4 regions of the Burkholderia sp. 10_S31 genome follow, and region 1 is predicted to be linked to each of the others. Evidence: riboswitches for the same ligand, from Rfam matches in the RefSeq annotation. Region 1 holds a riboswitch; each other region holds the start of a gene.

Region 1 (7,506 bases):
GACGCGATGCCGCTGCTCGGGCTGTTCAACGCGCCGGTCGACATCGGTCGCAAGACCTATGGATTCGCGTTCGATGCGGCGCGGCTCGATGCCCGCGTGATCCGCCAGCCGGGTGAGCTTGCCGCCTTCCTCGTCGATTTTCCGTTTCGTCTGATCGATGCGGCGCCGGCCGTCGTGTCATGGGCGCAGCAAGTACGCGGCTTTCTCGATGCGGCGCTCGCGCGCGAGCAGGCGCTGCCGGCGCTCGCCGAGCTGGCGACGTGGCTGGGCGTGAGCGAGGCGACGTTGCGGCGGCGGCTGGCCGCCGAAGGCAGCGGCTATCACGTGTTGCGCGAGCAGTGCCTCGCCGACGTCGCGCGGCGCTGCCTGCGCGAGTCGGACTGGCCGGTCGCGCGGATTGCAGCGCATCTCGGATTCGGTGGCGAGGAAGCGTTTCGGCGGGCGTTCGTGCGATGGACGGGCATCGCACCGAGCCGATTCCGGCGCGATTGCGGCGCCGCCGAGATCCCGTTTCATCAGACATGAAGCGCGGTTCGGGCGCCTTGAGCGAAAGGAAATAGAAAAAATTCGCCGAACAATGACGTTTTTTCGCATCCCCGCGTGCTTCGATAATTGACGCGCCCGAGCGCTCGCCATTACGCTTGCGCGCTGATGGTTCCCGGAGACGGGATCAAAAGGGAACGCAGGAGAGGCAGCGCCTCGAATCTGCGGCTGCCCCCGCAACTGTAAGCGGCGAATCCGCGCCACTCCACGCCACTGGGAAACCGGGAAGGCCGGCGCGAATGACGACCCGCGAGCCAGGAGACCTGCCATCGACCCGAGGTCCAAGCAGCCGCACCGGGCGGGGTGTCCCGGCGCGCCAGGCACCGCCTTTGGCGGTCGCCCCGTTGCATGGACGGCCCGACCTCAGGATCCTTCGGATGTCCCATCTTTCCGCCTCCGCTTCCACGCCGGAAGCGTCGCGCCGCTGCGCCGCCGGCATGCGCGGCGTCTTCCCGCGCGTACGCCGTACCTGCAACACGATCACGCTCGCCGCATCATGAATCTTCGCCACCTTCTCGCCACGTCCGCCGCCACCGCGCTGCTCTCCCCGATCGCCCACGCCGCTGGCGACACGGCACCCGCGCAGCCGTCCCAGCCTGCAAATGGCGCCGACCTCCCGACGATCACCGTGACCGACACGCGGCACCTGCCCGAGTCGTTCGACCAGCGCTATGCGACGACGCAGGTGCTCACGCGCGCCGACCTCGACCGGCTGTCGCCGAGCGATCCGAGCATCACGCAGGCGCTCGCGACACTGCCGGGCGTGACCGTCTCGACGACCGGCGGCCCCGGCGCGTCGGCATCGGTCAGCATCCGCGGCTCGTCGGCCAGCCAGGTCGCGGTGTTCATCGACGGCATCCGGATCGGCTCGCCGACCACCGGCATCGCGCCGTGGGCCGACCTGCCGACCGAAGCATTCGAGCGCGTCGAGGTGATTTCGGGGCCGGCCGCCGCGTCGTTCGGTGCGAACGCAATGGGCGGCGTCGTGCAGCTGTTCACGCGCCGCGCCGCCGGCCAACCCAACCAGACGACCGTGTCGTTCGGCGGCGGCTCGAACAAGACCTTCGACACGCAGTTGCGCACGTCGGGCACCGTGCCCTCCACCGGGCCGCTCGCCGCACTCGGCGGACTCACCTACTCGCTCGGGCTGCACGACTACAACACGGCCGGCATCGACGCAACGCGGCCCGTGTTGCCATACCACGAGGACGGCCGCAATCCGTATCACGCGCAGGACCTCGATGCACGCCTCGGCTACGCACGCGACAACTGGTCGATCTCGACGTTCGCGCTGTATCACCGCTCCGACCTGTCCTATGACAACGCCGGCTTTGCGAACCGACAGCTCGATCATCAGCTGACGACCGGCATCGCGTTCCATCTCGACATCACGCCCGACACGCAGTTCGACCAGTCGTTCGGTTATGCGAACGACCGCCAGTTCCTGTATGCGAGCGACCCGTCCATTTCGACCGACCAGATCAACTCGCAGCGCATCAGCTCGTCGACGTCGCTGACGCATCAGGAACACGGCTTCCGCCTGTTCGGCCTGCCGCTGTCGGGCGAGACGAAAGTCGCGTACGACTTCACGCGCGAGCAGGCGTTCCTGCCCGTCGACATGCCGGAAGGCGTGCCGACGCGCAATGACTCCGCGTTCTCGCTGCATCAATCGGCGACGCTCGGCAGCGTGACGATGTTCGTCGCGGGCCGTCACGAGATCATCGCGGGGAAAGCCGTGAACACCGGCAACGCTGCGCTGTCGTGGGCGATCACGCCGGTGTACACGGCGCGCGTGTCGTACGGCAATGCGTTTCGCCTGCCGGCGTTCAACGACCTGTACTACCCCGGTTACGGCAATCCGAACCTGAATCCGGAGCGCAGCGATTCGGTCGAGGCCGCGCTCGACGCGAACACCGCGTACGGCACGTTCAGCGCCGCGATCTACGACACGCGCATCAACAACCTGATCGCGTACAACCCCGCGACGTTCTCGCCGATGAACATCGGCCGCTCGCATATCCGCGGCATCGACCTGTCGTACAAGGGCACGATCGGCCGCTCGACGCCGGTGAGCATCGCCGTCGGCATCCTGAATCCGCAGGACGAAACCAACGACAGCTGGCTCAACCGCCGGCCGCGCCAGACGGTCAGCGTGAATATCGACCACACCTGGGACGAACTGCACCTGCACGCGCTGAGCACGGGGGCAACGGCGAGCTACGGCGGCACGACATTCGACGACCCGGCCAACACGACGTATCTGCCGTCGTACCTGACCGTCAACCTGCGCGCGTCGTACAAGATCAATGCGCACCTGACGGTGTCGGCGACGCTGTCGAACCTGTTCGACCGCCAGTACATGACCGCGTACGGTTACAACACGCTCGGCCGCACCGCGTTCGGCAAGGTCAGTTATACGTTCTGACCGGGGCGGTCGGTGCAGCGGCGCCCGCGGTCGCGGGTGCCGCTGCGGACACGATTTCGGGTGCCGGATGCCGTCGTCGTGCGCGAGCGGGCGCGTTCGATCGCGCTGCGGTGCGCATCAGGACCATACGACGCCTCGCACACCCGCGATCAACTGGATCGCGCCAAACACCGCGATCACGACGGCCGACACGCGCGACAGCCCGTGCATGAACGTCAGCGACATCTTCGTGCGCAATACGGCGGTCGCGCCGCTCAGGCACAGCCACCACGTCGCGGAACCCAGGAACACGCCGACGACCATCAGCGCGACGGTCGCCCCCATTGCGTCGCCATGCGTGCCCGCCAGCGGGCCGAGCGCCGCGAAAATGCCGACGAACGACAGGATCGTCATCGGGTTGGACAGCGTCAGGCCGAACGTCGTCAGGAAATCGCGCAGCACGGTCGTGCGCGGCAAATCGCGTTGTGTCGCCGACGCGGCCGGCGCCTGCCGGGCGATGGTCCAGGCCAGCCACACGAGGAACGCGCCGCCGCCAATTTTCAGCGCGACGGTCAGCATCGGAAACGCGGTGACGATGCCGGCGACGCCCAGCGCACCGAGCAGCCCGTAGATCGCATCGGCGCATGCGGCGCCGATCCCCGTCGCGAACCCAGCACGAAAGCCGCGGCTCAGGCCCCGCTGGATGCACAGCATGCCGATCGGGCCGACCGGCACCGCGATCGACAATCCCATCACGACGGACTTGATGAACAGCATGGCCGGCTCCTCGCGACATCCCGTGGCTTGAAACGTCATCGTAGGGAAAGTCCGGTCGCCGCTGAAGGCGGTTTTTAAGGAAAAATGGCTGCTTCAGCTTAAAAACTCCACCACGATGGACGAACTCGACTGGAAGATACTCGCGCTGCTGCAGGCCAACGGCCGCATCAGCTACACGGAGCTGGCGCGCCAGGTTCACCTGTCGGTGCCGGCGGTGACGGAACGCGTGAAGCGTCTCGAGTCGGCCGGCGTGATCGAAGGCTACACGGCGCGGGTCAATCCGGCCGCCGCCGGGTACCCGGTGAGCGCGCTGATCGGCATCACGGTGCCGCAGCCGGCGAAGGCGAAATTCCTGAAGCTGCTGGAGACGATTCCCGAAGTGGTCGAGTGCCATCACGTGACCGGCGCGGATTCGTACGTGATGCGGTTCGTCGCGGTCAGCATGGCGCACCTCGAGCAACTGATCGAGCGCATCAACCTGTACGGCGAAACGCGCACGTCGATCGTGATGTCGACGCCGCTGCCGGCCCGCGGGCTCGCGCGTCCGGCTGCGCCGGTCAAAGGCATTCGGGGGTGACAGGATGCGGTTCAGTGCGCGATGCTGTGCACCGCGCACCTTGCAAGCACCGGACAATCTGCCATGACAGTGATCGGACTCAATCATTACAACCTGCGCGCGGATCGGGCGACGCTCGATACGCTGCGCGATTTCTACGTGAACGTCGTAGGCCTCGAGTTGGGCTATCGGCCGCCGTTCCAGAGCAACGGCTACTGGCTCTACGCGGGGACCCAGGCGATCCTCCACCTGTCGGAAGCATGGCCCGGCGAGGTGCGGCCGGCGCATGTCGTCAATACGTTCGACCATATGGCATTTTCATGCGCGGACGCTGTCGACATGGAACGGCGTCTCACCGACGCGAAGATCCGGTACTCGCACACGTACGTGCCGCTCACGCGCCAGCTGCAGCTGTTTTTCACCGACCCGGCCGGCAATGGCGTCGAGTTGAATTTCGCGCAGCCCGACGACATTTCCGGTGACGATGCCGGTTAGCGCGGCACTGCCGTTTGCGTATTCATCGTCAGGCACCCTGCTTCCGCGGGGCGCGTGAAGGAAGGGGCATCAAGGCCATATCGGCCGGACGTATGTCACTGCCGCTTCACGAGCTTCACGATCGTAAGCGCGCCGTTCACGCGCTCGACCCGGACCTTGACCTTGTCGCCCACGCGCAGCGACTCGATCATCGTCGGGTCGCCGGCCTTGAACGCCATCGTCATCGGCGCCATCCCGACGTTCTCGAGCGCGCCGTGCTTCAGCGTCACCATCCCGCGCGCGGCATCGATCCGTTTCACTTCGGCATCGGTCAGCGCCGCGGCCGGTGCCGACATCTTCATGTCGCCCATGTTCATGTCGGACATGCTGCCCGCCGCCCGCACCTGTGCCGCAACAACGCCCATCGCACCGAGGACTGTGATGGCAATGGCAATGGCGATGCATCGGATCTTCATCGAGATACTCCCGTGCGCGGCGGATGACGAATACGCCGCGCTACACCAGCAACGTCGCGACGGCCCACGCGATCAGCACGACACCCAACGCGCGCCCGACGTACTCGCCGCCCGGCAGCACCTTTTCGACCAGTACGAACAGCGACAACGCGATGATCCACACGACGTTCATCACGCCGCCGACGAACAGCAGCGCCATCAGCAGCCAGCAACAGCCCACGCAATACGCGCCGTGGCGCACGCCGAGCAGGAAGCTGCCCGTGATTCCCGGCCGCCAGTACGTTGTGAGGAACCGCACCGGTGACCGGCATTGCCGCAGGCATGCCTGCTTCAACGGCGAGAACTGGTAAATGCCGGCCAGCGCGAGCACGATCGCGGACAGCATCGCGCTCTTCGACCACAGCATCATTCCGGAGATCAGGCCGGCAGGCTGCAGCAGCATCTGCAGCGCGGCCGCAGCGACCGAGAACGCGAACCACGATGCCAGATAGCCGGCCAGCAGGCAGGTCGACGTGAATGCCGCTCCCGTGCCCGCCGGATCGTGATGCCGCAGCACGCGCCGGTACAGCAGCACGAGCGGCGCCGCGCCGGGCGTCATCATCGCGATCATCATCACCCACCACATCAGGATCACGGTCGCCAGCGACGGGGCCATCGCGCCCATGTCGTCGGCCAGCCGATGCGGGAACAGCGCGACCGCCGTCATGTCCAGCGCCGACATGCCAGTGCCGGCGCCCGTCCACAGGTAGACCCAGCACGCGCCGACGAGCGCGGCCATGCCGAGCAGCGTGACGACGCGCTCGCGCCCGAGAACATGGTCGACGGGAATCATGCGGCGCGATGCCGGATCAGCCCGTGATTGTTCAGATGCAGCCGCGCGAACTGCGCGTAGCTCCGCTCGAGGTCCAGTTCGATGTGACCGTGCGACCGGCCGGTGCCCGAACCGATCTCGGCAATCTCGTATTCGAAGCCGTGCGGCAGGTCGATCCGTACGCGATGTTCGGCGCCCGTCACCGGGTTGCGGATCGGCTCGCCGACGACGTCGAACACGCCGTCGACGCTGATCCGGCCGCGCCGCGCATCGACATCGACGTCAAAATCGATCTTCGCGAAGATCGGATCGAACGCCTGTTCGAGCGTCGACGCGAACACGGCGAACATCGTCGCGAATGGATCGGTATCCTGACCGGTCATGATCTTCAGCACGGCCTCGCATTGCGCGGGACTCGCGCTTTCGTCGACGATCGGCTGGCAGCGGCCATGGCCTTCGTGAATCGGCCCCGGCCACTGGAATACGACCGCGATCCGGACACCGTCGAGCACCACGTCGCCGTAGTGACCGCTGTCGATCGAAATCGCCCCCATCGCTTCGCAGTTGCCATGCGTCGGCAGCGAATTGAACTGGCAGGGACAACCGTATGAGCAATTGCAGTTCATCAGCTCGGTTCCCTGAATCTCCCACGGCGTCATGGCGTCACCTCACGCGATCGATGGCACATAATGCTTCGAATCTAGTGCACCGCACAGGGGAAAGCAAAGGGCGCACGAGGCGTCTCGATCGCCCCAAAAAACGATGTCCGTGCAGCGTTCGACGGCGCTGATCCGACGAATTCGCCGCCGTCGTGCCACCGCCCCCGATGCAAGGCGCGCGGCACGAAACGGCGCGTCCGGTCGATCGTGTACGAGCGCGGCCCGACAAAAGCCGACAGCCCGGTCGCGTCACCACAAATGCGGGCATTCCGCAACGGTGCTGGTCCATACTGTTTCGCAATCGACGACGTCCCCGTTCGTCGCTGCCGTCCCGGATGGCTGTCATGCGCGTTCATAGTGCGTTGCTCTTTCTCGTCGGCACCCTGCTCACCGCGGGCGGCTATGGCGCCACCTTCCTGTTGTCGATGCGCTTTCACGCGATCGGCGGTAGCGATCTCAATACCGGCGCGGCACTGGCCGCCGCGACGGTCGGCACCTTCGCCGGCCTGTCGGTGGTCGGCTGGTTCTCGCAGCAGATCGGCACCGCGCGGATCGCCGCGCTGTCGTCGCTGTGCATCGGCGCCGGCATCGTCGGCTTCGCACTCGTCGGGCGTGCGCCGTCCGCCGACCTGCCGTCCGGCTTCCTGGTCGGCTTCGGCTGGGGTGCGTTTCACCTGGCCGCACCGATGTCGCTCGCCGAGCGAACCAGCGGCGCGGCTCGAAACGTGTGGTTCTTCCGGTCGGCAACCTTCCAGATGACGGGGATCGGCGCATCCCCGGCATTGGCCGCGTATGCGATGCGAATG
Region 2 (7,506 bases), on a different contig from region 1:
GCGTCAGGTCGACCGCCGCGCAGGCCATGTCGCCGCCGGTGTGCGATACGGTGTGCGTCATCGCATCGGTCTCCTCAGCAACATCCACAGGAACACCGGCACGCCGATCAACGCAGTCATCACGCCGACCGGCAATTGCGCGGGTGCGATCGCGGTGCGCGCGAGCAGGTCCGCCGCCATCACGCCGCCGCCGCCCGCGAGCATCGCGGCGGGCAGCAGCATGCGCTGGTCGTTGCCGAATGCGAGCCGCAGCGCGTGCGGCACGACGAGGCCGACGAAGCCGATCGTGCCGGCCGTCGTCACCGCGGCCGCGGCGGCCAGCGACGCGACGAGGTAGATCCGCATGCGCAGTCTCGCGACCGGCACGCCAAGCGCATGTGCAGTCGCGTCGCCGCGCAGCAGCACGTTGAGTTGCGGCGCGGCCGGCAGCGCGACGCAGGCGGCCACCAGCAGCGCACCCCATGCGAACCAGGGCGCCGTCACGCCGTTCAGGTCGCCCGTCAGCCAGAAGATGATGCCGCGCAGCCGCGCATCGGGCGCGAGCGACAGCAGCAGCGTGACGAGCGCGCCCCACCCGGCCGCGATCACGACACCGGTGAGCAGCAGCCGCGGCGACGCATCGCGCGAATCGCCGCGCCACAGCTCGCGGCGAGCCAGCCCGAGCACGAGCGCGACCGACGCGAGCGAGCCGGCGAACGCGGACGCATCGACGAGCCACCACGCGGCGCCCGCGATCATCGCGACGAGCGCGAAGCCCGCCGCGCCGCCCGACACGCCGAGCACGTACGGCTCCGCGAGCGGATTGCGCAGCAGCACCTGCAGCAGCGCACCGGCGAGCGCGAGCAGCGCGCCGCAGGCGAAACCCGCGAGCGCGCGCGGCAGCCGCAGCGTGCGCACGATGTCGGCGAACAGCGCGTCGCCGCCGTGCGGCACGAGCGACGCGAGCGCCTGCCACGGCGACATCGGCACGCTGCCGATCGACAGCGACGCGACGAACAGCAGCGCGACCACGGCCGCAAGCACGGCCCAGATCGCGGCGGCACGCGCGGCGCTCATGCGGCGTACGGCATCGCGCATGACGCGCGACAGGTCGGCTGACCACTGTTGCCGACCGAGCGCGGCACGGGCGTCGCGCTTCGGCGCGTTGTAGGCATACGCAAGCTCGTTATCCTTGTCGAACGGGTTGTTGCGCCGCACGCCGGCCATACCGGCATGCAACGGCCGCGATCCGCCGGGCCGCACCTTCGCGCGACCGGCGTTCTGCGCAATATAGTGGAAGGTGCCGCATCGGGTCGATCGGCGTGGTGACGACGAGCGTCGGCGCCGATCCCGGACGAATCGGCGTCCGCCGCGGCCTGCGCGACGGCGGCAAGCGGTACGCCGCGGCGTGCGCCGAATGCCGTGCGGACGATTGGGGTCAGCATCGAAGACAAGTCCCGTGAAGCACTGCGCGCCCCGCTTCCCCGCAGGCCGCGCGTCATGAAGCCGTGCTGGCTCCTCGCCTCGGCCGGTATCCGGGCTGGCGGCGTACCGGCTCGCCTTCCCGCGCGTGTCACGCGCAGTGGCCCGCGCCCGCGTGCGACCTACCTGCACGCGAAACGCGCCCGAGCCGGCCTGCGTCACGCGACGCGGCCGCTTACCGTTGCGGGGGCAGCGCAGGTTGGCGATCTCCGGGCGGAGCGCGCGGCCTGCTTCCCGTTTAACCGCGCGACGCACGCGCGAGCACCGAGGCGGCGCCAGTTTAGGAGCCGGCCGCGCGAGCGTCAAGAAAGCGGCCGAACGCGTGCCTGGCGCGCGCCGCGAACACGCCGGAGCCGTGTATTCGCGGCAAGAAGCCGGGGTGTTACGACTGGAAACGTTACAGATGTCGGAATGCGCGTTATTCCGCGCTAAAATGCTGGGTCTTTAGAGGACGCAGCAGATGCTCAACGAACTCGAAACTTTATCTCAAAATATTGGCCGTCTGATCTCGCTGAACAAGCGCTATCACTCGGAACGGCTCGCGCTCGAGGAGCAGGTCGCGCAAATGCGCGCGGAAGCGGACGCGGTCCGCGCGGAACTTGCGCAACTGCGCGACGAACGCAATGCGCTCGCGGCCGAGCGCGACACGCTGTCGGCGAAGATCGACGACGCCCAGGTCAAACTGAACGCGATTCTCGAAAAGCTGCCGCGCACGAAGAATGCGGAGCAAACCGACAACCAGCTCGACCTGCTGGATGCGCAGGCGCGCACGGATAGCGACGACGCGGCCAGCCACGGAGAACATGCATGAGCACCAAGCAGATCGAAGTCTCGATTCTCGGTCAGCCCTATCGGCTCGCCTGTTCGGCCGAGACCGAAGCGGCGCTGCTCGAGGCCGTCGCGCGCGTCGACGCCGAAATGTCGAAGATCCGCGCGAACAGCTCGGTGCGCGGCACCGATCGCATCGCGGTAATGGCGGCATTGTCGCTCGCATCCGAATTGCTGCGGCTGCAAACGAGCGTGCGGCACGGTGAAGCATTTCCGGCGGAAGAAATCCGTCGTACAATGCATCAGATGAACGAACAGCTCGGCGCGGTGCTCGCACAGCACGAGACGCAGTAACGTTCGATCGATGCGTCGATTCCCCTTGATCTCGGCGATCAACGGTGGTCAAATTGGCGCAACGAAACACAGTTCAGTCAGCTTCCCTGCCTGGTTCGCCAAGGTCATATATTCCTTGAACCAATGCCATGTGCACGGTTGCGGAAATTTGTAGCACGGGCGCGCGCGTCACTCTGTCTGATGTACCCGATGTGCTGCTAACTGCGACCAATTCTGAACCCCAGGTTCAGGATGCCGGCCTAGCGGCCAAGGCGGGGGCCTATCCAACGGCATCGGGCGAGTCCCGATGCCGTTTCCTTTTGTAGCAGCCTCTTTCTGCGTCGATCACGACCATGCAATACTGGCTGATGAAGTCCGAACCGGACGAAGCAAGCATCGACGACCTCGCGCACGCGCCGCAGCACTCGCTGCCCTGGACCGGCGTGCGCAACTATCAGGCGCGCAATTTCATGCGCGACACGATGAAGATCGGCGACGGTGTGCTGTTCTATCACTCGAGTTGCCCCGAGCCAGGCATCGCGGGCCTCGCCGAAGTCTCGTCGACACCCTACCCCGATCCCACCCAGTTCGATCCAAAAAGCCCGTATTACGATCCGAAGTCGACGCAGGAAGCACCACGCTGGCTGCTCGTCGACGTGCGCTTCGTGAAAAAGTCGCCGCTCGTGCCGCTCGCCGCGCTGCGCGAACACGACGAACTCGCCGACATGCGCGTGCTCGCGCGCGGCAACCGACTGTCGATCACGCCCGTCACGCGCGCCGAATGGCGCTTCATCACCGAAAAGCTGATGAAGTAGGCGCACGCAGTAAGGCGCGTGCAGCTCGCGCACGCCAAAGGTCAAATCCGGTCAACACGCGCCACGATCACGGAACTCGCGGAGCGTTCGCGCGGCCTAAGCAACCGCTGTCGTCCGATCGGGCGACGGCCGTTTTTTGTCGCGCGGTACGCCCGCGTCGCGCACGCGTGATCCGCGTGCGCGCCCTCGCACAAGGAATCCAACAATGACCAAGAAATCCGCACTCGCGCTGTCGCTCGCCCTCGCCGTCGCCGTGCCCGTCGCGCTGACGCTCGCGTCGCCGGCCGCGCACGCGCAAACCGCGAACCCGCACTTTCCGGAGCCGGCGGGCGTGCTGTCGCTGTCGTCGCAGGCCAGCGCCGACGTGCCGCAGGACATCATCCACATCACGCTGTTCTACGAACAGCAGGCGAAGGACCCGGGCAGCCTGACGTCCGCGCTGAACCAGCGCGCCGATGCGGCGCTCGCACAGGCGAAGGGCGTATCGGGCGTCACCGCACACACCGGCGCGTTCTCCGTATATCCGAGCACCGATCGCGACGGGAAAATCTCCGCATGGCGCGGCCGTACCGAAGTCGTGCTCGAATCGCGCGACTTCGCGGCGGCGTCGAAACTCGCGGGCCAGTTGTCGAACCAGATGCAGGTCGCGAACGTCGAGTTCTCGCTGTCGCCCGAAGCGCAGCGTGCGGCCGAGCAGAAGCTCACGACCGAAGCGATCAAGTCGTTCCGTGCACGCGCGGACGAAGCCGCGAAGGCCTTCGGCTACAGCAGCTACTCGATTCGCGACGTGAACGTCGGCGGCGGCCGCAATGTGCAGCCGTACACGCGCATGATGGCGATGGCCGCGGCGCCGATGGACAACGCGAAGATGAGCGCGCCGATCTCGGTCGAAGGCGGCAAGGCGACCGTGTCGGTGACGGTCAACGGCTCGGTGCAGATGAAGTAACGCGCATCGCGCGACGCTCGGCAGATGCGAAAACGCCGGCCCGAAGGCCGGCGTTTTCATTTGTGATCCTGCGCTTTGCGATCCTGCGGTCGGTGCGCATGCCGATCGTGCGCATCGGCATCGCATCACGCGTCATACGTCACACGGAGCGCGCATGACACAACTCCATTACGCAACCGCATTCGCCGCGCGGCGGCGATACGCCCACACCATCAGCGCAATGCCCGTGAGAATCATCGGCAGCGACAGCCACTGCCCCATCGACAGGCCGAGGGCGAGCAGGCCAAGGAAATCGTCCGGTTCGCGCGCGAATTCGACCGTGAAGCGCGCGAGCCCGTAGCCGATCAGGAACAGCGCGGACACCGCCCCCATCGGCCGCGGCTTGCGCGAGAAGAAGAACAGCGCGAAGAACAGCGCAATGCCTTCGAGCGCGATTTCGTAGAGCTGCGAAGGATGGCGCGGCAGCATCTGGTATTGCATGAACACATCGGCGAGATGCCACTTCTCGACGAGCGCCGGATGCTTCGGCAGCCATGCTGCGTCGTCGCGCATCGCGCCCGGGAACATCATCGCCCATGGCGAATTCGGATCGGTCACGCGACCCCACAGCTCGCCGTTGATGAAGTTGCCGAGCCGCCCGGCCGCGAGCCCCGTCGGCACCATCGGCGCCACGAAATCGGTGACCTGCAGCCAGTGGCGCTTGCGCTGCCACGCGAACAGCGCCATCGCGAGCGTCACGCCCAGGAAGCCGCCGTGGAACGACATCCCACCCTCCCACACCTTGAACACGTCGAGCGGATGCGAGAAGTAGAAGTCAGCCTTGTAGAACAGCACGTAGCCGAGCCGGCCGCCGAGCACGGTGCCGAGCACGCCGTAGAACATCATGTCGTCGATGTCCTTCGCGGTCCAGCCCTGCGCCGCGACATGCGGCAGCTTCAGGCGGATCCGGCCGACGACGATCGCCGCGATGAAGCCGACGAGATACATGAGGCCGTACCAGCGCACGGCCAGCGGCCCGAGGTGGATCGCTACGGGGTCGAAATTCGGGTGAATGATCATGGGTTAGCGATGAAGTTTTCGAATGCGGTACGGCGCTCGCACCGGCGCCGCACCACGCATTGGACGGCGCCGGCGCGCCATCGTTCGCATCACGCGGCGAGACCGTGTGCGCGCACGACGTCGATGAAGCCGGCAAGCACGGGGCTGACATCCCCCGTGCGCCACACGAGGCCCGTCTCGACGACCGGCGCGTCGCCGGCGAGCGGCCGGTAGACCACGCCGGTGCGCCGCAGGTTACGCAGCGACTGCGGCACCAGTGCGACACCCATGCCGGCCGACACGAGGCTGACGATCGTCTGCATCTGGATCGCCTCCTGGCCGATGCGCGGGGTTTCCCCCGCCGCGCCGTAGCAGCCCGTAATGATGTCATAAAAGCCGGGCGCCAAACGGCGCGGGAAGATCACGAGCGGCAACGCGGCCAGCTCGGCCAGATGCACGGGTTCGTCTTCGGGCACGTCCGGCGCCGCGGCCGCCGGCATCGCGACCACCAGCGGCTCGCGCACGACCGGCAGGTACGACAGCCCGGCCGCATGGCGCGGCGGCACGGGCGGAATCACGAGCCCCGCGTCGATGCGGCCCGCGACGAGTTCGTCGATCTGCACGTCGCTCGTCGCCTCCGCGAGCTGCAGCCGCACCTGCGGATAGCGCGCGCCGAACGCGCGCAGCAGCGACGGCAGCAGCCCGTAATCGGCGGTCGACACGAACGCGAGCGACAGCGAACCGGCTTCGCCGCGCGCGAGGCGCCGTGCGAGCGGCGGCAGCGCGTCGGCCGACGCGAGCAGCCTGCGCACGTCGGGCAGCAGCGCGGCACCCACCGCCGTCAGCGCAACCGAGCGCTTGGTGCGCACGAACAGCGCGACACCGAGCGCATCCTCGAGCGCCCGGATCGCCTGCGACAGCGGCGGCTGCGTCATCGACAGGCGCTCGGCTGCGCGGCCGAAATGGCGCTCGTCGGCGACGGTCACGAAATAGCGCCACTGGCGCAGGTCGGGTGTCGGGTCGGCCATGCTTCACTCATTCGCAAAACGACTTAATAGGCGACAAATAATATATTGGACATCCCAAACCGGAAACTCCATTCTTGACTGATCCGAACCGGCGCGCCGTTCGCGGGCGTCGCCAATACAACGATGGAGCTCCCCATGCCGTACAACCGTCGCTCGAAGCACATCACGCAAGGCGTGGCCCGTTCGCCGAACCGCTCGATGTATTACGCACTCGGCTATCAGAAGGACGATTTCGACAAGCCGATGATCGGCATCGCGAACGGCCACTCGACGATCACGCCGTGCAACTCGGGCCTGCAGCGGCTGTCGGACGCGGCCGTCGCGGCAGTCAAGGCGGCCGACGCGAACCCGCAGATCTTCGGCACGCCGACGATTTCCGACGGCATGTCGATGGGCACCGAGGGGATGAAGTACTCGCTGGTGTCGCGCGAAGTGATCGCCGACTGCATCGAGACCTGCGTGCAGGGCCAGTGGATGGACGGCGTGGTGGTGGTCGGCGGCTGCGACAAGAACATGCCGGGCGGGATGATCGCGCTCGCGCGCCTGAACGTGCCGGGCATCTACGTGTACGGCGGCACGATCCGCCCCGGTCACTGGAAGGGCCGCGACCTGACGATCGTGTCGTCGTTCGAGGCGGTCGGCGAGTTCACCGCGGGCCGGATGTCGCAGGAGGATTTCGAGGGAGTCGAGCAGAACGCGTGCCCGACATCGGGGTCGTGCGGCGGGATGTACACCGCGAACACGATGAGTTCGTCGTTCGAGGCGCTCGGCATGTCGCTGATGTACTCGTCGACCATGGCGAACCCCGACCAGGAGAAGGTCGATTCGGCCGCCGAATCGGCGCGCGTGCTGGTCGAGGCGGTGAAGCGCGACCTGAAGCCGCGCGACATCATCACGAAGGCGTCGATCGAGAACGCGGTGTCGCTGATCATGGCAACCGGCGGCTCCACCAACGCGGTGCTGCACTATCTCGCGATCGCGCACGCGGCGGAGGTCGACTGGACGATCGACGACTTCGAGCGCATCCGCAAGCGCGTGCCGGTGATCTGCGACCTGAAGCCTTCGGGCCAGTACGTCGCGACCGACCTGCACGCAGCCGGCGGCATTCCGCAGGTGC
Region 3 (7,506 bases), on a different contig from region 1:
TCACCGCGACCGGGCACGCGGGCCCGTAATGCGGCAGCACTTCGTCGACGATCCGGGCGAGATGCCGCACGCCGAGATGGATCGCGAGCGTCGCGCGATGCGCGGCGAGCGAGCCGAGCGCTTCGCCTTCCGGCATCGTCGTCTTGCCCGCGAAGCGCGTGAGGATCACCGTCTGCGCGACGCCGGGCAGCGTCAGCTCGACGCCGAGCGTCGCCGCGCATGCGGCCGTGGCCGTCACGCCCGGTACGATTTCATATGGAATCCAGAGCGCTTTCAGCCGGCGGATCTGTTCGCCGATCGCACCGTACAGCGACGGATCGCCCGAATGCACGCGTGCCACATCCTGCCCTTTCGCATGCGCGTCGGCGAGCAGCGCGACGATCGCGTCGAGGTCGAGCTCGGCCGTATTGACGACCTGTTCCGCGCGATGGCCGTCGAGCACCGCCGGCGGCACGAGCGAGCCCGCATACAGGATCACCGGGCACGTGCGCACGAGGCGCTGGCCCTTCACCGTGATCAGCTCCGGGTCGCCAGGGCCCGCGCCGATGAAATACACCGTCATCCAGAAATCTCCGTCAATTCATGGGGCAGCCGAGCGCGGCATCACGTGCGCGCGGCCGGGTCGAGCGCGTCGAGCAGCACGGCGGCCGAGTCGAATGCGCGGTCGGCGTCGGGCAGCGGCGGCCTTTTCAGCATCACGACCGGCAGCCTGCGTTCGCGTGCGACGTCGAGCTTGGCCTCGGTAGCGGCGCCGCCGCTGTTCTTGCTGACGACGACGTCGATACCCGCGAGGGCGAACAGCGCGCGTTCGCCGTCGAGCGTGAACGGTCCGCGCGTCGCGACGATCTGCGCGCGCGCGTTGCCGGGGTGCGCATCGAGGCAGCGCACCAGCCAGAACTGGTGCGGCGGGATCTCGTCGAGATGCGCGAGCGGTTCGCGGCCGAGCGTGAACAGCGGCCGCCGGAATGGCGCGAGCGCCGCCTCGATGCCGGCCCAGTCGTCGACCATCCGCCAGTCGTCGCCGTGCCCGGGCGCCCACGGCGCACGGCGCAGCGCCCACAGCGGCACGCCCGCTTCACGCGCCGCGGCCGCGGCATTTGCACTGATTTGTGCGGCATACGGATGCGTCGCGTCGATCACGAGGCCGATGCCGGCGCTGCGCAGATACGCGGCAAGCCCGGCAGCGCCGCCGAAGCCGCCAACGCGAACGTCGCAGCGCAGGTCGTCGGGCACCTTGCCGAGGCCCGCGAGGCTATAGACGTGTCGCGGGCCGAGCGCGCGTGCGATCTTCAGCGCGTCGCCGGTGCCGCCGAGCAGCAGGATGCGCGCGCTCATCGTGCGCTCCCGACGAAGCGGCCCTGCCGGTCGATCGCGAACATCTCGACCGCGACCGAGGCCGGCACGATGTCGCGCGCGACCCGCAGCGCGTGCGCGCAGACGATGTCGCCGAGCGGCACGCCGCTGGCGTTCGCGAGCTTCAGCGCTTCCTGGCTGGTGTTCGACGCGCGCATCGCGGCCTGCAGCGCCTCGTTCGCGCCGGCCTCGGCCGCCCACTGCGCGAGCAGCGGCAGGTCGATGCTCGAATGCCGGCTGTGCAGGTCGAGATGGCCGGCCGCGAGCTTGCTGAGCTTGCCGAAGCCGCCGCACATCGACAGCCGCGCGATCGGCGCGCGGCGCAGGTGCTTGAGCACCGCGCCGGCAAAGTCGCCCATTTCGATCAGCGCCATGTCGGGCAGGCCGTAGTGCGCGCGCATCGCGTCCTCGCTCGCGTTGCCGGTGCACGCGGCGATGTGCGCGATCCCGTTCGCGCGGGCGACGTCGATACCCTGATGAATCGACGCGATGTACGCCGAGCACGAGAACGGCCGCACGATGCCGGTCGTGCCGAGGATCGACAATCCGCCGACGATGCCCAGCCGCGGGTTCATCGTCTTCAGCGCGAGCGCCTCGCCGCCCTCGACGCCGATCGTCACGTCGAAGCCGCCTGCATAGCCGTGTTCGGCCGCGAGCGCGTCGAGGTGCGTGGTCATCATCTGGCGCGGCACCGGATTGATCGCCGGTTCGCCGACCGCCAGCGTGAGCCCCGCGCGCGTGACCGTGCCGACGCCCGGCCCCGCATGAAAGCGCACGCCGGGCGCGGCGGACAGCGCAACGCGCGCGAAGATCAGCGCGCCGTGCGTGACGTCCGGATCGTCACCGGCGTCCTTGACAGTGCCGGCTTCCGCACCGTCGGCCGTGGCCCGGCAGAATTCGAGCCGCATCATCACGCGCTGCCCCTTCGGCAACACGATCTCGACCGCATCGTCCGCGCGACCCGCGAGCAGCAGGCGCGCGGCGGCAAGCGACGTCGCGGTCGCGCAGCTGCCGGTCGTATAGCCGAAGCGCAGCGGTGCCGGTTGTTCGGGGGTTTCGTCGCGCATCACGCGAGGTCCGTGAATGCCGTTGCCGTTGAATCGGGTTTGCGCACGTCGTACAGCGTAACCGGCAACGGCTGCCGCCACGTATCGAAGCGGCCGAGCGGCTCGGCGTGCGCGAGCGACACGCGCGTGAGCGTGCCGCCATGCGCATCGCGCCACGCGGCGAGCGCCAGTTCGCCCTGCAGCGTGACCGCGTTCGCGACGAGCCGGCCGCCGGGCTTCAGCGCCGACCAGCACGCATCGAGCACGCCGGGTGCGGTCGCGCCGCCGCCGATGAAGATCGCATCGGGTGCGGCGAGCCCCGCGAGCGCATCGGGCGCGCGCCCCGCGACGAGTTGCAGGCCCGGCACGCCGAGCGCGTCGCGGTTGTGCTCGATGAAGCGCTGCCGTTCGGCATGCGACTCGATCGCGATCGCCTGGCACGACGGATGCGCGCGCATCCATTCGATGCCGATCGAGCCGCTGCCCGCGCCGACGTCCCACAGCAGTTCGCCGGGCGCGGGCGCGAGGCGCCCGAGCGTCAGCGCGCGCATGTCGCGCTTGGTGAGCTGGCCGTCGTGGCGATACGCGTCGTCGGGCAGGCCGGGCGTGAGCGCGCGGCGCGGCGCATCGGGGCCGGCCCGGCAGTCGAGCGCGACGAGATTGAGCGCGGCGGTTTCGGCGATGTGCCAGTCTTGCGCGAGGCCGTCGAGACGCCGCTCGAGCGGGCCGCCGAGATGCTCGAACACGCTGATGCGCGTGGGACCGAAGCCGCGCGCGGCGAGTTCGGCGGCCACCGTGGCCGGCGTGCGGCCGTCGGCGCTCAGCACGAACAGGCGCCGGCCCGGCAGCAGGTGGCGCGCGAGCGTCGCGAGCGGCCGGCCGACGAGCGACACCGCGCCGACGTCCTGCAGTGGCCAGCCGAGCCGCGCGGCCGCCAGCGACAGCGACGACGGGGCGGGTAGCACGCGCCATTCGTCGGGGGAGAGTTCGCGCGCGAGCGTGGCGCCCACGCCGAACAGCATCGGGTCGCCGCTGGCGAGCACGCAGACGGGCGTGCCGCGCCGCGCGAGCAGGCCCGACAGGTCGAACGGCGACGGCCACGCTTCGCGTGCGGCCGGCAGCCGCGCGGGCAGCATGTCGAGGTGCCGCTTCGCGCCGACGACCCGCGTCGCCTCGAGCAGCGCGCGCCGCGCGCTGCGTCCGAGCCCCGCGTAGCCGTCGTCGCCGATGCCCACTACCGTCAGCCACGCCGTCATGCACCCTTCCCCATCGTCCGATTTCATCGAGTCGCCGCACGGCGGCCGAGAAGGCGCCGGCGCGGCCGTCCGCGTTGCGAAAGTCGGCATGGTACCGTGTTCCACCGCGCGTTTCATCTGCTGACCCGCCGGCGCCGGGCCGCGTTTCGCTGCGATCGCGGCACGCGCCCGGCGGTCGCGAAGCGACCGTGAAATCGGGTATCCTACGGCCGTTCGTTCGCCGGTGCCCTTCGGGGCCGAAGAGGGAACACAGGGCGCGCCTCGCGCCGCTGTGGCTGCCCCCGCAACTGTAGACAGCGAGCCGATCTCCCCCTCATGCCACTGGTTTCACCGGGAAGGCCGGGAGCCGGCGCCGACCTGTCAGCCAGGAGACCTGCCGGCCTGAAAGTGCGTGCGTGCCAGTCGGCGTCGGGCGGGGTGTACCGATGCGTTGGCCGCGGCGCGACACTGTCCCGGTATCCCGTGAGTTCCGCCCCCGTTTCGATTCCTGCGTCACCCGTCGTGCGCCCGTCGGCTTGCCCGGGGCTCGTGCGCGTCGTCGCGGCCGCCGACGGCGGACTGTGCCGGATCAAGCTGCCGGGCGGCCGGCTCGAGGCCCGCCAGGCGCGCGCGATCGCCGCCGCCGCGCGCGTGTACGGCTCCGGCACGATCGACGCAACCAATCGCGCGAATCTCCAGCTGCGCGGCATTCGCGACGGCGCGGCCGACGCGCTGACGCGTGCGTTGCTCGACGCGGGTCTCGGCCCACCCGTCGATGCAACTGCGGACGCCACCGCCGATACGGCCGCGCTCGCCGCGAGCGACGACGTCCGCAATGTGATGCTCAGCCCGCTCGCCGGGCTCGATCCCGCCGCGCTGCTCGACAGCCGCGCACTCGCGCTTCCGTTGCTCGACATGCTGACGCACGCGCCGCGCCGCGGCGAGCTGTCGCCGAAATTCTCGATCCAGCTCGACGGCGGCGAATCGGTCGCGGCGCTCGATCATCCGCACGACATCTGGCTCGCCGCGCGGCGCCGCGGCGACGGCGCGGTCCGCATCGCCGCGGGCCTGGCCGGCTGTCCGCCGGTCTCGTCCGACGATTCGCCCGCGTCGTTCGACGTGGCGCCGGACCAGGCCGTCGCGCTCGTGCGTGCGTTGCTGCTCGCGTTCCTCGATCTTGCGCCGGCCGACGTCACGCGGATGCGCGCATGGCTCGCGACCGGCGGCGAACGCGCGTTGCGCGCGCGCGCGCAGCACTACGTACCCTTCCCGCTCGAGGCCGATCCGGCACTGGCCGGCTGGCGGCGCAAGCCGGCGGATGCCGCGTTGCGTTTCGGCGCGCGGCCGTCGCTCGACGCGGCGTACTGCAGCGTCGGCGCGCAGTGCGTGCTCGGCCGGCTCGACGCGACGCAACTGGAGCGACTCGCGGCACTGACCGAAGCCGAAGGCGACGGCACGCTGTCGATGACCCCGTGGCAAGGCGTGTTCGTGCATGGCATACGGCATGAGCGCGCGCCGGCCGTGCTCGATGCGCTCGCGTCGCTCGGCCTGGTATGCACGGCATCCGACCCGCTGGCGGCGCTGGTTGCCTGCACCGGCAGCGCGGGCTGCGCGAAGTCGCGCGCCGATACGAAACACGATGCGCTCGCGCTGGCCGCGCGCGTCGGCCATCCGGTCGACGTGCACCTGACCGGCTGCGAGCGCCACTGCGCGCTGCCGCACCCCGCGACGCACACGCTCGTCGCGGTCGCGCCCGCACGCTACGACCTTTACCGGCGCGACGCCGCCGCGGGCCTCGGCGCCCCGCTCGCGCGCCATCTGACGATTGACCAGGCCGCGGCCCGACTGACGGGCGCGCGGCACAGCCAGGACACCACCGATGCTTGACTATATTCGCGACGGGCAGGAAATCTACCGCCAGTCGTTCGCGACGATCCGCGCCGAGGCCGACCTGTCGCAGGTTCCGCCCGATCTCGAGAAACTCGCGGTGCGCGTGATCCACGCGTGCGGGATGGTCGATGTCGTCTACGACCTGCGCTTTTCGGCCGGCGCCGGCACGGCGGGCCGCACCGCGCTCGCGGCCGGCGCGCCGATTCTCTGCGACGCGAAGATGGTCGCCGAAGGCATCACGCGCGCGCGGCTGCCGGCCGGCAATCGCGTGATCTGCACGCTCGGCGAACCGGCCGTGCCCGACCTCGCGCGGCATCTCGGCAACACGCGCTCGGCCGCCGCGCTCGAACTGTGGCGCCCGCACCTGGCCGGCAGCGTCGTCGTGATCGGCAATGCGCCGACCGCGCTGTTCCACCTGCTCGACATGATCGACGCCGGTGCGCCGCGCCCCGCGCTGATCCTCGGCTTTCCGGTCGGCTTCATCGGTGCGGCCGAATCGAAGGCGATGCTCGACGCGGACAGCCGCGGCGTGCCGTACGTCGCGCTGCTCGGCCGACGCGGCGGCAGCGCGATGGCCGCCGCCGCGGTCAACGCACTCGCGACGGAGGCCGAATGACGGCCCCGCGCGGACGCCTGTTCGGGGTCGGCGTCGGCCCCGGCGACCCTGAGCTGATGACGATCAAGGCGCTGCGCGTGCTGCAGGCCGCGCCGGTGGTCGCGTATTTCGTCGCGAAAGGCAAGAAAGGCAATGCGTACGGGATCGTCGAAGCGCACCTGCTCGAAGCGCAGACGCAGCTGCCGCTCGTCTATCCGGTGACGACCGAGACGCTGCCGCCGCCGCTCTGCTACGAGACGGTGATCGCCGACTTCTACGACACGGCCGCCGAGATCGTCGCGGCGCATCTCGACGCCGGGCGCGACGTCGCGGTGATCTGCGAAGGCGATCCGTTCTTCTACGGGTCGTACATGTACCTGCACGATCGCCTCGCGCCGCGCTACGACACCGAAGTGATCCCGGGCGTGTGCGCGATGCTCGGCGGCACGGCCGTGCTCGGCCAGCCGCTCGTCTATCGCAACCAGAGCCTGTCGGTGCTGTCCGGCGTGCTGCCTGAGGACGAACTGCGCGCGCGGCTCGCACAGGCCGACGCGGCCGTCGTGATGAAGCTCGGCCGCAACTTCGACAAGGTGCGGCGCGTGCTCGACGCACTCGGGCTCGCGAAGCGCGCGCTGTACGTCGAGCGCGCGACGATGGCGACCCAGCGCATCGTGCCGCTCGACGAGGTCGACCCGATGGCATCGCCGTATTTCTCGCTGCTCGTCGTACCGGGGGAAAAATGGCAAGGATGACGACTCCGCCCGCGATCGTGATTCTCGGCGCGGGCGCGCTCGAAACCGCGCGACGCATCCAGGCGCGTTATCCGGGGGCGCTCGTGCACGGGCTCGCGTCGCGCGTCGAGGCCGACGTGCCGTTCGACGAGCTCGGCACACACCTGCGCGAGCTTTACGCGCGCGGCCTGCCGATCGTCGCGCTGTGCGCGGCCGGCATCGTGATCCGTTGCGTCGCGCCGGCACTGGCCGACAAGGGAGTCGAGCCGCCTGTGCTGGCGGTCGCGGAAGACGGCTCGGCCGTCGTGCCGCTGCTCGGCGGATTGACGGGCGTCAACGTGATCGCGCGCGAAATCGCCGAATGCCTCGGCGTCGCACCGGCGATCACGACGAGCGGCGAGCTGCGCTTCGGCGCATGCGTGCTCAATCCACCCGACGGCTATGCGCTCGCCGATCTCCAGCAAGGCAAGCGCTTCGTGTCAGACCTGCTCGCGGGCGCGGCCACGCGCATCGACGGCGCGGCACCGTGGCTCGACGACGTCGCGCTGCCGCGCGACGACGCGGCAGCGCATGCGATCCGCGTGACGCCCGATGCGTGGCGCGGCGCGCGCGACGAACTCGTGATCCATCCGCGCAGCGTGGTGGTCGGCATCGAT
Region 4 (7,506 bases), 1.3 Mb from region 1:
GGCGTCGGCCTCGCGACGCTCGCGGAATCGGGCTACTACTCGGTGGTTGCAGGCTTCGTCAGCGGTATCTTCGTCGCACGCATCCGCTACACGGCGATCTCGATCGCGTACCAGGTGTGCGGCGCGCTCGCCGGCGGCCTCATGCCGCTCGTTGCGACCATCATCGCGCAGAACACCGCGCCACAATGGTGGCCGCTCGCGCTCCAGTACACCAGCGCCGCGATCCTGTCATCGCTGTGCGTGTGGCTGATCTCGCGTCGCGTCAGCATTGACGATGCGAGTGCGCCCGGCAAGACGAACGAGCCGCTGCCGCGCGGCGCGCGCACCGCGTAATTTCCGGTGCAACGGGCAGGCGGCTTCGCCTGCCCGGTTTCCACGCATGCGGGCGGTCGTCCGGTCGCGCACTCCCGCTCCGGGATTCCGCTCTCCCGTCTGTTTCGCGCTGGTCGAGCGGGTAGCGGATGCGTTCGCACATGGCGGGAATGCACCTCGAGGATCAAGCAGCGGAAACGACGTGTCCCGAGGCCTGCCCGGGACGGTCTCGACCGGTACGGCACCCGCCGCCGGATCATCGATCGCGGCGGCAGGCATACCGCATTCGCGCGTTATTGCACCTGGCTGCGCAGCGTCTTGGCGGCGGCGACCATGTTCGTCAGCGCCGGAATCACTTCCCGCCACTGGCGCGTCTTCAGTCCGCAGTCCGGGTTCACCCACAGGCGTTCCGCCGGAATCCGCTCGGCCGCCTTCTTCATCAGGCCGACGATGTGATCCTGCGTCGGGATGTTCGGCGAATGGATGTCGTACACGCCCGGGCCGATCTCGTTCGGATACCTGAAGCTGTCGAACGCGTCGAGCAGTTCCATGTCCGAGCGCGATGTCTCGATCGTGATCACGTCCGCGTCCATGTCGGCGATCGACGCGATGATGTCGTTGAACTCCGAATAGCACATGTGCGTGTGGATCTGCGTGTCGTCCCGCACGCCGTTCGCCGTGATGCGGAACGACTCGACCGCCCACGTCAGGTACTCGCCCCATCGCGCGCGGCGCAGCGGCAACCCTTCGCGCAGCGCGGCCTCGTCGATCTGGATCACGCGCACGCCGGCCTTCTCGAGATCGAGCACTTCGTCGCGGATCGCGAGCGCGAGCTGGTAGCACGACACCGAGCGCGGCTGGTCGTCACGCACGAACGACCAGTTCAGGATCGTCACCGGGCCGGTCAGCATGCCCTTCATCGGCTTGTTCGTCAGCGACTGCGCGTACGCGATCCATTCGACCGTCATCGCTTTCGGACGGCTGATGTCGCCGAACAGGATCGGCGGCTTCACGCAGCGCGAACCGTACGACTGCACCCAGCCGAACTGGCTGAATGCGTAGCCGTCGAGCTGCTCGCCGAAGTATTCGACCATGTCGTTGCGCTCGGCTTCACCGTGCACGAGCACGTCGAGCTCGAGCGATTCCTGTTCGCGCACGCTGCGCTCGATCTCGGCCTGCATCGCGTTGCGGTAGCCGGCTTCATCCAGCGCGCCGGCCTTGAACTGGCTGCGCGCCTGGCGGATTTCGGCGGTCTGCGGAAACGAGCCGATCGTCGTCGTCGGGAAGGCCGGCAGGTTCAAGCGTGCCGACTGCTTCGGCGCGCGTTCCGGATAGGGGCTCGCGCGGTTGCCGAGCTGCGCGTCGATGCGCGCGATCGAGGCCTTCACCGCCGGGTTGTGCACGCGCGGCGAACGGCGGCGCGACTCGATCGCGGCGGCGTTTGCGGCAAGCGCGTCGGCCACCCTGTCGCGGCCTTCGTTCAGCGCGGTCGCGAGCACCTTCAGTTCGTCGAGCTTCTGCAGCGCGAACGCAAGCCACGAACGGATCTCCGCGTCGAGCTTCTCTTCGCTCGCCAGATCGACCGGCACGTGCAGCAGCGAGCACGAAGGCGCAAGCCACAGGCGACCGCCCAATTGCTTCGCGAGCGGTTCGAGCCAGTCGAGCGTCGCGTTCAGGTCCGTCTTCCAGATGTTGCGGCCGTTGATCGCGCCCACCGACAGCACGCGGTCGGCCGGCAGTTCACGCACCAGTGCATCGATTTCGTCGCGCGCGTTGATCGCGTCGATGTGCAGGCCGTCGACCGGCAGCGAGGCAGCGAGCGTCAGGTTGTCCTGCAACTGGCCGAAGTACGTCGCGAGCAGCAGCTTGATGCGGCGCGTTTCGAGCGCCGCATACGCGGTGCGAAATGCCTGGCGCCATTCGGCGTCGAGTTCGGTCACGAGGATCGGCTCGTCGATCTGCATCCATTCGACACCCTGCGCGGTCAGCGTGTCGAGCAGCGCGCCGTACACCGGCAGCAGCTTCGGCAGCAGCGCGAGGCGATCAGAATCGTCCTTCGCCTTGCCGAGCCACAGATACGTGACGGGGCCGAGGATCACCGGCTTCGCGTTGATGCCTTGCGCCTTCGCCTCGGCCAATTGCTGCAGCAGTCGCGACGGATCGAGCGAAAAGTTCGTGTCCGCATGGAGTTCCGGCACGATGTAGTGATAGTTCGTGTCGAACCACTTCGTCATTTCGCCGGCCGCGACACCGCCGCAGCATGCCGCATGTTCTTCCGCCGACTGCGCCGAACGGCCGCGCGCGACGCGGAAATAGTTGTCGAGCGGATCGCCGTGGAAGTCCTGCACGCGCTTCGGCAGGTTGCCGAGCGTGAAGCTCATGTCGAGCACCTGGTCGTAGAACGCGAAATCGCCGATCGGCGCGAGATCGAGTTCGCGCTGGTCGTTCCAGTGGCGCTGGCGGAGCGAGGCGCCGAGTGCCCTCAGCTCGTCGCGCGGCGATTCGCCCTTCCAGTAGCGTTCGAGAGCGAACTTGAGTTCGCGCTTCGCGCCGATGCGCGGGAAACCGAGGTTGTGTGTCGTAACCATGAAGCTGCCGTCCAGAGAAAAATTGAAGATCCGGCAGTCATCATAGGGATTTCATCCCATGAAATAAAATGGCATTATTTCATTTATCCATTAAATTTGTTCATGCATCTCTGGGTTGAGCGATATCCATGCTGGAACGATTCCATCTCGTCGTGATCCGTGAAGTCGAGCGCCAGGGCTCGCTGACCGCAGCCGCCAATGCGCTGCATCTCACGCAATCGGCGCTCAGCCATACCGTCCGGAAGATCGAGCAGCAGCTCGGCACGCCGATCTGGGATCGGGAAGGACGCGGGCTGCGGCTCACGCAAGGCGGGCAATATCTGCTGAAGCTCGCGAACCGGCTGCTGCCGCAGTTCGAGCTCGCCGAGGAGCGGATGAAGCAGTATGCAAAGGGCGAGCGCGGCACGCTGCGCATCGGGATGGAGTGCCATCCGTGCTACCAGTGGCTGCTGAAGGTCGTGTCGCCGTACCTGTCGCGCTGGCCGGACGTCGACGTGGACGTGAAGCAGCGCTTCCAGTTCGGCGGCATCGGCGCGCTGTTCGGCCATGACATCGACGTGCTCGTGACGCCCGACCCGCTGAACAAGCCGGGGCTGCGCTTCGATCCCGTGTTCGATTACGAGCAGGTGCTGGTCGTCGCGGACGCGCACCGGTTCGCCAACGCCGACTACGTGACGCCCGAGCAGCTGACCGACGAAGTCCTGATCACCTACCCGGTCGAGACCGACCGGCTCGACATCTACAACCAGTTCCTGACGCCGGCCGGCATCGTGCCGCGGCGCCACAAGTCGATCGAGACGACTGACATCATGCTGCAGATGGTCGCGAGCGGGCGCGGCGTGGCCGCGCTGCCGAGATGGCTTGCCGACGAATATGCGGACCGGATGCCGGTCGTGCCGGTCAGGCTGGGGAAGAAGGGCATCGCGAAGCAGATCTTTCTCGGTATCCGCGAAGCGGATGCATCGATCGACTATCTGGCCGCATTCGTCGCGCTAGCGCGCGAATCGACGTGGAGCGCGCCGCGCATGCTGCGCTAGGCGCGCCCCGGTGCAACGTGCGTCAGGCGGCGCGCATGCCGGTGCGTTCACCGCGTTCGACCCATGCACCGAACAGCAGGCCGATCGTCGTCCACATGAGCGCCTGCATGCCGATCGCGGCGACGCGGAACTTCCACAGCAAGGCCGCCGGGAAATCGGCCGGCAACTCGCTGACCGACGGCAGCCCGATCTGCACGGCCGCGATGATCGCGACAAACACGAGCCCGGCGACGATCGACGCGTTCCACTGCCCGAGTTTCGCCAGCAGATGGCGGCGCACGCTGACCGAGAACACCATCGTCGCGACCGAGATCGCGATCATCAGGAAGAACAGCCCCGTGCGATAGCCGATCGTGTCGGGGTCGCCGACCGACGGCGGATTGGCCGGGTACTTGAGGTTCGGCACGATCACGAGCGCGACGAACGCCGCCAGCGCGAGCCATGCGGCGAGCGGCCGCGCCGGGAGGCGGCTGCCTCGTCCGTAGGCATACGCAAAGACCAGCGAGAACAGTCCGCCGAATGCCGCGCCGTAGGTCACGACGCCGGTCAGCAGGCCAACGCCGGCCTGCGTGTGACGGCTGACCAGTTCGGGCTCCGGCGCTTCGCCCTTGGCGGCGTCGGTCTTTTCTTCGAAGGAGATTGCCTGATCGACCTGCGGTTCGCCGACGATTCTGGCGAAACCGAACGTGAGGAGGCCCGCGGCGATGCCTGCGAGCATCCCGCGCATGAGCAGCTTTCCGACCATCGTGTACTCCGCGTCAGTGGCAGGGAAAGCCGAGCAGATGGCGACCGTCGTGGACGAACTCGTGCACGTACATGCCCGGTACGAGCGACGTCGCGCCCTGTTCCGCGCCGACGAAATACAGCGCGAGCAGCAGGATCAGGCCGACGAAGATGGCCCACGGCAACAGTTCGCGGACGGGAATGGGCGCCGGCACGACGACCGGCTTCAGCACTGCTTCGCTCATGGATGCACCTCAGGGGAATCGCGCCCCGACAAATGTTGGATGGAATACGCAGGCAGGTCTGGCTTCCGGGATCGAGGATCCCCGGTTACAGTGGCGCGACCGCGCCGGGCTTGCACCGGCTTCCGCCTTTCGTATCGTGCGAATTGTACGCGCGAACGTTCGCGCGTTGAAGGCCCGTGCACGACGGGCGCGGCCATGCAAAACCTTCCGGACATCGACATGACCCAGCCTGCCTCGCTGTGCCTGATCGCGCATGCGTCGACCCGTGCGATGCGCGCCGGCGCGTTTCCCGCTGACGATGCGCTCGATGCCCGCGGGCTCGCCGATGCTGCCGCGCTACGCGAGCGGTTCGCCGGCAGCCGCGACGCGATCGTGCTGTGCAGCCCCGCACGCTGTGCGCAGCAAACCGCCGATGCGCTCGGGCTGCGCGCCGGCATCGACGATGCGCTGCGCGATGTCGACTACGCCAACTGGCGCGGCAAGCGGCTGCACGACCTCGCGCGCGATATCCCCGACGAGCTCGGCGCCTGGATCGACGATCCGTCCGCGTCGCCGCACGGCGGCGAATCGTTCGAGAACGTCGCACGCCGCGTCGACGCATGGTTGAACGCGCTGCCGCGCGATCGCGATATCGTCGCGATCACGCATGCGGCGATCGTTCGGGCTGCCATCGCGCACGTGCGTCGGATAGGTGCAAAGGCTGCGATCCGCATCGAAGTCGCGCCGCTGTCGTGCTCGGTATTCACCGCATCGCGAGATGGCTGGACAGTGGCCACGGACGAGGTTCGGCACGATACCGATGCGTAAGGAGATTGACGGCGCCATTTTCTTACATATCTGAAAGGTAACGGTTCGTCCTCCCGATTGTCATCAAACTGACGGATAGCGAAAGCTAGGATTGGCTGCGGTTCCCTTACGAGATGCCGTCATGAATCAGCCTGCTTCGTCCGCCGCGCACAATTCCGGCTCCACCGAACGTACCCGGCAGGTCGGCTATGCCGTCTTCCTGCTGGTGCTTGCGATCGGTGCAGTCTATATCGCCACCCATCTGATTGCCGATCTGTCGCCCATCCGCGAAGGATCGTTGTTCCCGTACCTGATGCTCGGTGCCGCGCTGGTGATCGCGCTCGGCTTCGAATTCGTCAATGGCTTCCACGACACGGCGAACGCGGTCGCGACCGTGATCTACACCCACTCGCTGACGCCGAACGTCGCGGTGATCTGGTCAGGCATGTGGAACTTCCTCGGCGTGATGGTTTCTAGCGGCGCCGTCGCATTCGGCATCCTGCAGTTGCTGCCTGTCGAGCTGATCCTGCAGGTCGGCAGCGGTTCGGGTTTCGCGATGGTGTTCGCGCTGCTGATCGCCGCGATCGTCTGGAACCTGGCGACCTGGTATTTCGGGTTGCCGTCGTCGAGCTCGCATACGCTGATCGGGTCGATCATCGGCGTCGGGCTGATGAACCAGCTGATGCACGGGCCGTCGGGCACGAGCGGCGTCGACTGGGGCCAGGCGCTCGGCGTCGGCAAGTCGCTGCTGTTCTCGCCGATCGTCGGCTTCCTGTGCGCGTCGCTGCTGCTGCTCCTGCTGAAGGCCGTCGTGCGGATTCCGGAACTGTACAAGGAGCCGCCGAAGGATCAGCCGCCGCCGTTCTGGATCCGCTGCCTACTGATCCTCACGTGCACGGGCGTGTCGTTTGCGCACGGGTCGAACGACGGGCAGAAGGGGATGGGCCTCATCATGCTGATCCTGATCGGCACGGTGCCGACTGCGTATGCACTGAACAAGGCGGTCACGCCGGCCGAATCGCAGACGTTCGTCGCCGTCGCGAACCAGGCGGCCGCGACCTTCGCGAAATACTCGAACGGCGTCGCGCCGTCCGCGAATCCGCGTGCCGATGTCGAGCACTTCGTGCAGCGTCGCGAGATGACGCCCGCCGTGCTGCCGGCCGTGCAGCAACTGTCCACGTCGCTCGCGACCGCGGTCGGTTCGTCGGGCTCGATGGCGGCCGTGCCGCAGCGTGACGTCGACAACGTGCGCAACACGATGTATCTGGTATCCGAAGCGATTCGCCTGATCGAGAAGTCGGGTCAACCCGCCTTCGCCGCCGACGACAAGCTCGCGATCGACAACTACCACAAGCAGCTCGATCACGCGACCAAGTTCATTCCGACCTGGGTGAAGGTGGCCGTTGCGATCGCGCTGGGTCTCGGCACGATGGTCGGCTGGAAACGGATTGTCGTAACCGTCGGCGAGAAAATCGGCAAGCAGCATCTGACGTACGGACAGGGCGCGTCGGCCGAACTCGTCGCAATGCTGACGATCGGCGCGGCCGATGCATACGGGCTGCCCGTATCGACGACGCACGTGCTGTCGTCGGGCGTCGCGGGCACGATGGCGGCGAACGGGTCCGGGCTGCAGTGGAGCACGGTGCGCAGCCTCGTGCTCGCGTGGGTACTGACGCTGCCGGCGTCGATCGCGCTGGCGGCCGGACTCTACTGGCTGTTCCGGTCGATCGCCTGAGCGGGCGAGCGGCGAGCTGCCGGGGGATCGGTCGCTCGCCGCTCGCCGCTCGCCGCTCGCCGCTCTTCGTCTCTTCGTCT

Evidence for each region. Region 1 has a riboswitch for cobalamin ahead of AC1Z3W_RS08990 (TonB-dependent receptor domain-containing protein). Riboswitches for the same ligand answer to the same signal wherever they lie in the genome.
Region 2: another riboswitch for cobalamin. It lies ahead of AC1Z3W_RS32550 (FecCD family ABC transporter permease); the one in region 1 lies ahead of AC1Z3W_RS08990 (TonB-dependent receptor domain-containing protein).
Region 3: another riboswitch for cobalamin. It lies ahead of cobG (precorrin-3B synthase); the one in region 1 lies ahead of AC1Z3W_RS08990 (TonB-dependent receptor domain-containing protein).
Region 4: another riboswitch for cobalamin. It lies ahead of AC1Z3W_RS14665 (CbtB domain-containing protein); the one in region 1 lies ahead of AC1Z3W_RS08990 (TonB-dependent receptor domain-containing protein).

Annotation. Positions count from the first base shown of each region.
Region 1 is NZ_JBXOWK010000001.1:1,990,829-1,998,334, reverse strand. It holds gene AC1Z3W_RS08995 (helix-turn-helix domain-containing protein) at 1-525, shown strand, start outside; cobalamin riboswitch at 636-828, shown strand; gene AC1Z3W_RS08990 (TonB-dependent receptor domain-containing protein) at 1,040-2,968, shown strand; gene AC1Z3W_RS08985 (LysE/ArgO family amino acid transporter) at 3,086-3,724, opposite strand; gene AC1Z3W_RS08980 (Lrp/AsnC family transcriptional regulator) at 3,840-4,301, shown strand; gene AC1Z3W_RS08975 (VOC family protein) at 4,365-4,775, shown strand; gene AC1Z3W_RS08970 (copper-binding protein) at 4,871-5,230, opposite strand; gene AC1Z3W_RS08965 (DUF2182 domain-containing protein) at 5,271-6,062, opposite strand; gene AC1Z3W_RS08960 (DUF1326 domain-containing protein) at 6,059-6,700, opposite strand; gene AC1Z3W_RS08955 (MFS transporter) at 7,045-7,506, shown strand, end outside.
Region 2 is NZ_JBXOWK010000003.1:2,672,157-2,679,662, forward strand. It holds gene AC1Z3W_RS32545 (ABC transporter ATP-binding protein) at 1-61, opposite strand, end outside; gene AC1Z3W_RS32550 (FecCD family ABC transporter permease) at 58-1,056, opposite strand; cobalamin riboswitch at 1,489-1,745, opposite strand; gene AC1Z3W_RS32555 (hypothetical protein) at 1,922-2,272, shown strand; gene AC1Z3W_RS32560 (cell division protein ZapA) at 2,269-2,583, shown strand; RNA gene ssrS (6S RNA) at 2,664-2,845, shown strand; gene AC1Z3W_RS32570 (EVE domain-containing protein) at 2,916-3,377, shown strand; gene AC1Z3W_RS32575 (SIMPL domain-containing protein) at 3,583-4,323, shown strand; gene lgt (prolipoprotein diacylglyceryl transferase) at 4,492-5,382, opposite strand; gene AC1Z3W_RS32585 (LysR family transcriptional regulator) at 5,472-6,389, opposite strand; gene ilvD (dihydroxy-acid dehydratase) at 6,525-7,506, shown strand, end outside.
Region 3 is NZ_JBXOWK010000003.1:1,577,110-1,584,615, reverse strand. It holds gene cobM (precorrin-4 C(11)-methyltransferase) at 1-562, opposite strand, end outside; gene AC1Z3W_RS27375 (cobalt-precorrin-6A reductase) at 604-1,335, opposite strand; gene AC1Z3W_RS27370 (cobalt-precorrin-5B (C(1))-methyltransferase) at 1,332-2,420, opposite strand; gene AC1Z3W_RS27365 (bifunctional cobalt-precorrin-7 (C(5))-methyltransferase/cobalt-precorrin-6B (C(15))-methyltransferase) at 2,420-3,655, opposite strand; cobalamin riboswitch at 3,860-4,050, shown strand; gene cobG (precorrin-3B synthase) at 4,157-5,521, shown strand; gene AC1Z3W_RS27355 (precorrin-8X methylmutase) at 5,514-6,140, shown strand; gene AC1Z3W_RS27350 (precorrin-2 C(20)-methyltransferase) at 6,137-6,871, shown strand; gene cobJ (precorrin-3B C(17)-methyltransferase) at 6,868-7,506, shown strand, end outside.
Region 4 is NZ_JBXOWK010000001.1:3,268,296-3,275,801, forward strand. It holds gene AC1Z3W_RS14645 (MFS transporter) at 1-333, shown strand, start outside; gene metE (5-methyltetrahydropteroyltriglutamate--homocysteine S-methyltransferase) at 606-2,900, opposite strand; gene AC1Z3W_RS14655 (LysR family transcriptional regulator) at 3,029-3,937, shown strand; gene AC1Z3W_RS14660 (CbtA family protein) at 3,960-4,682, opposite strand; gene AC1Z3W_RS14665 (CbtB domain-containing protein) at 4,696-4,905, opposite strand; cobalamin riboswitch at 4,945-5,080, opposite strand; gene AC1Z3W_RS14670 (histidine phosphatase family protein) at 5,125-5,712, shown strand; gene AC1Z3W_RS14675 (inorganic phosphate transporter) at 5,834-7,426, shown strand.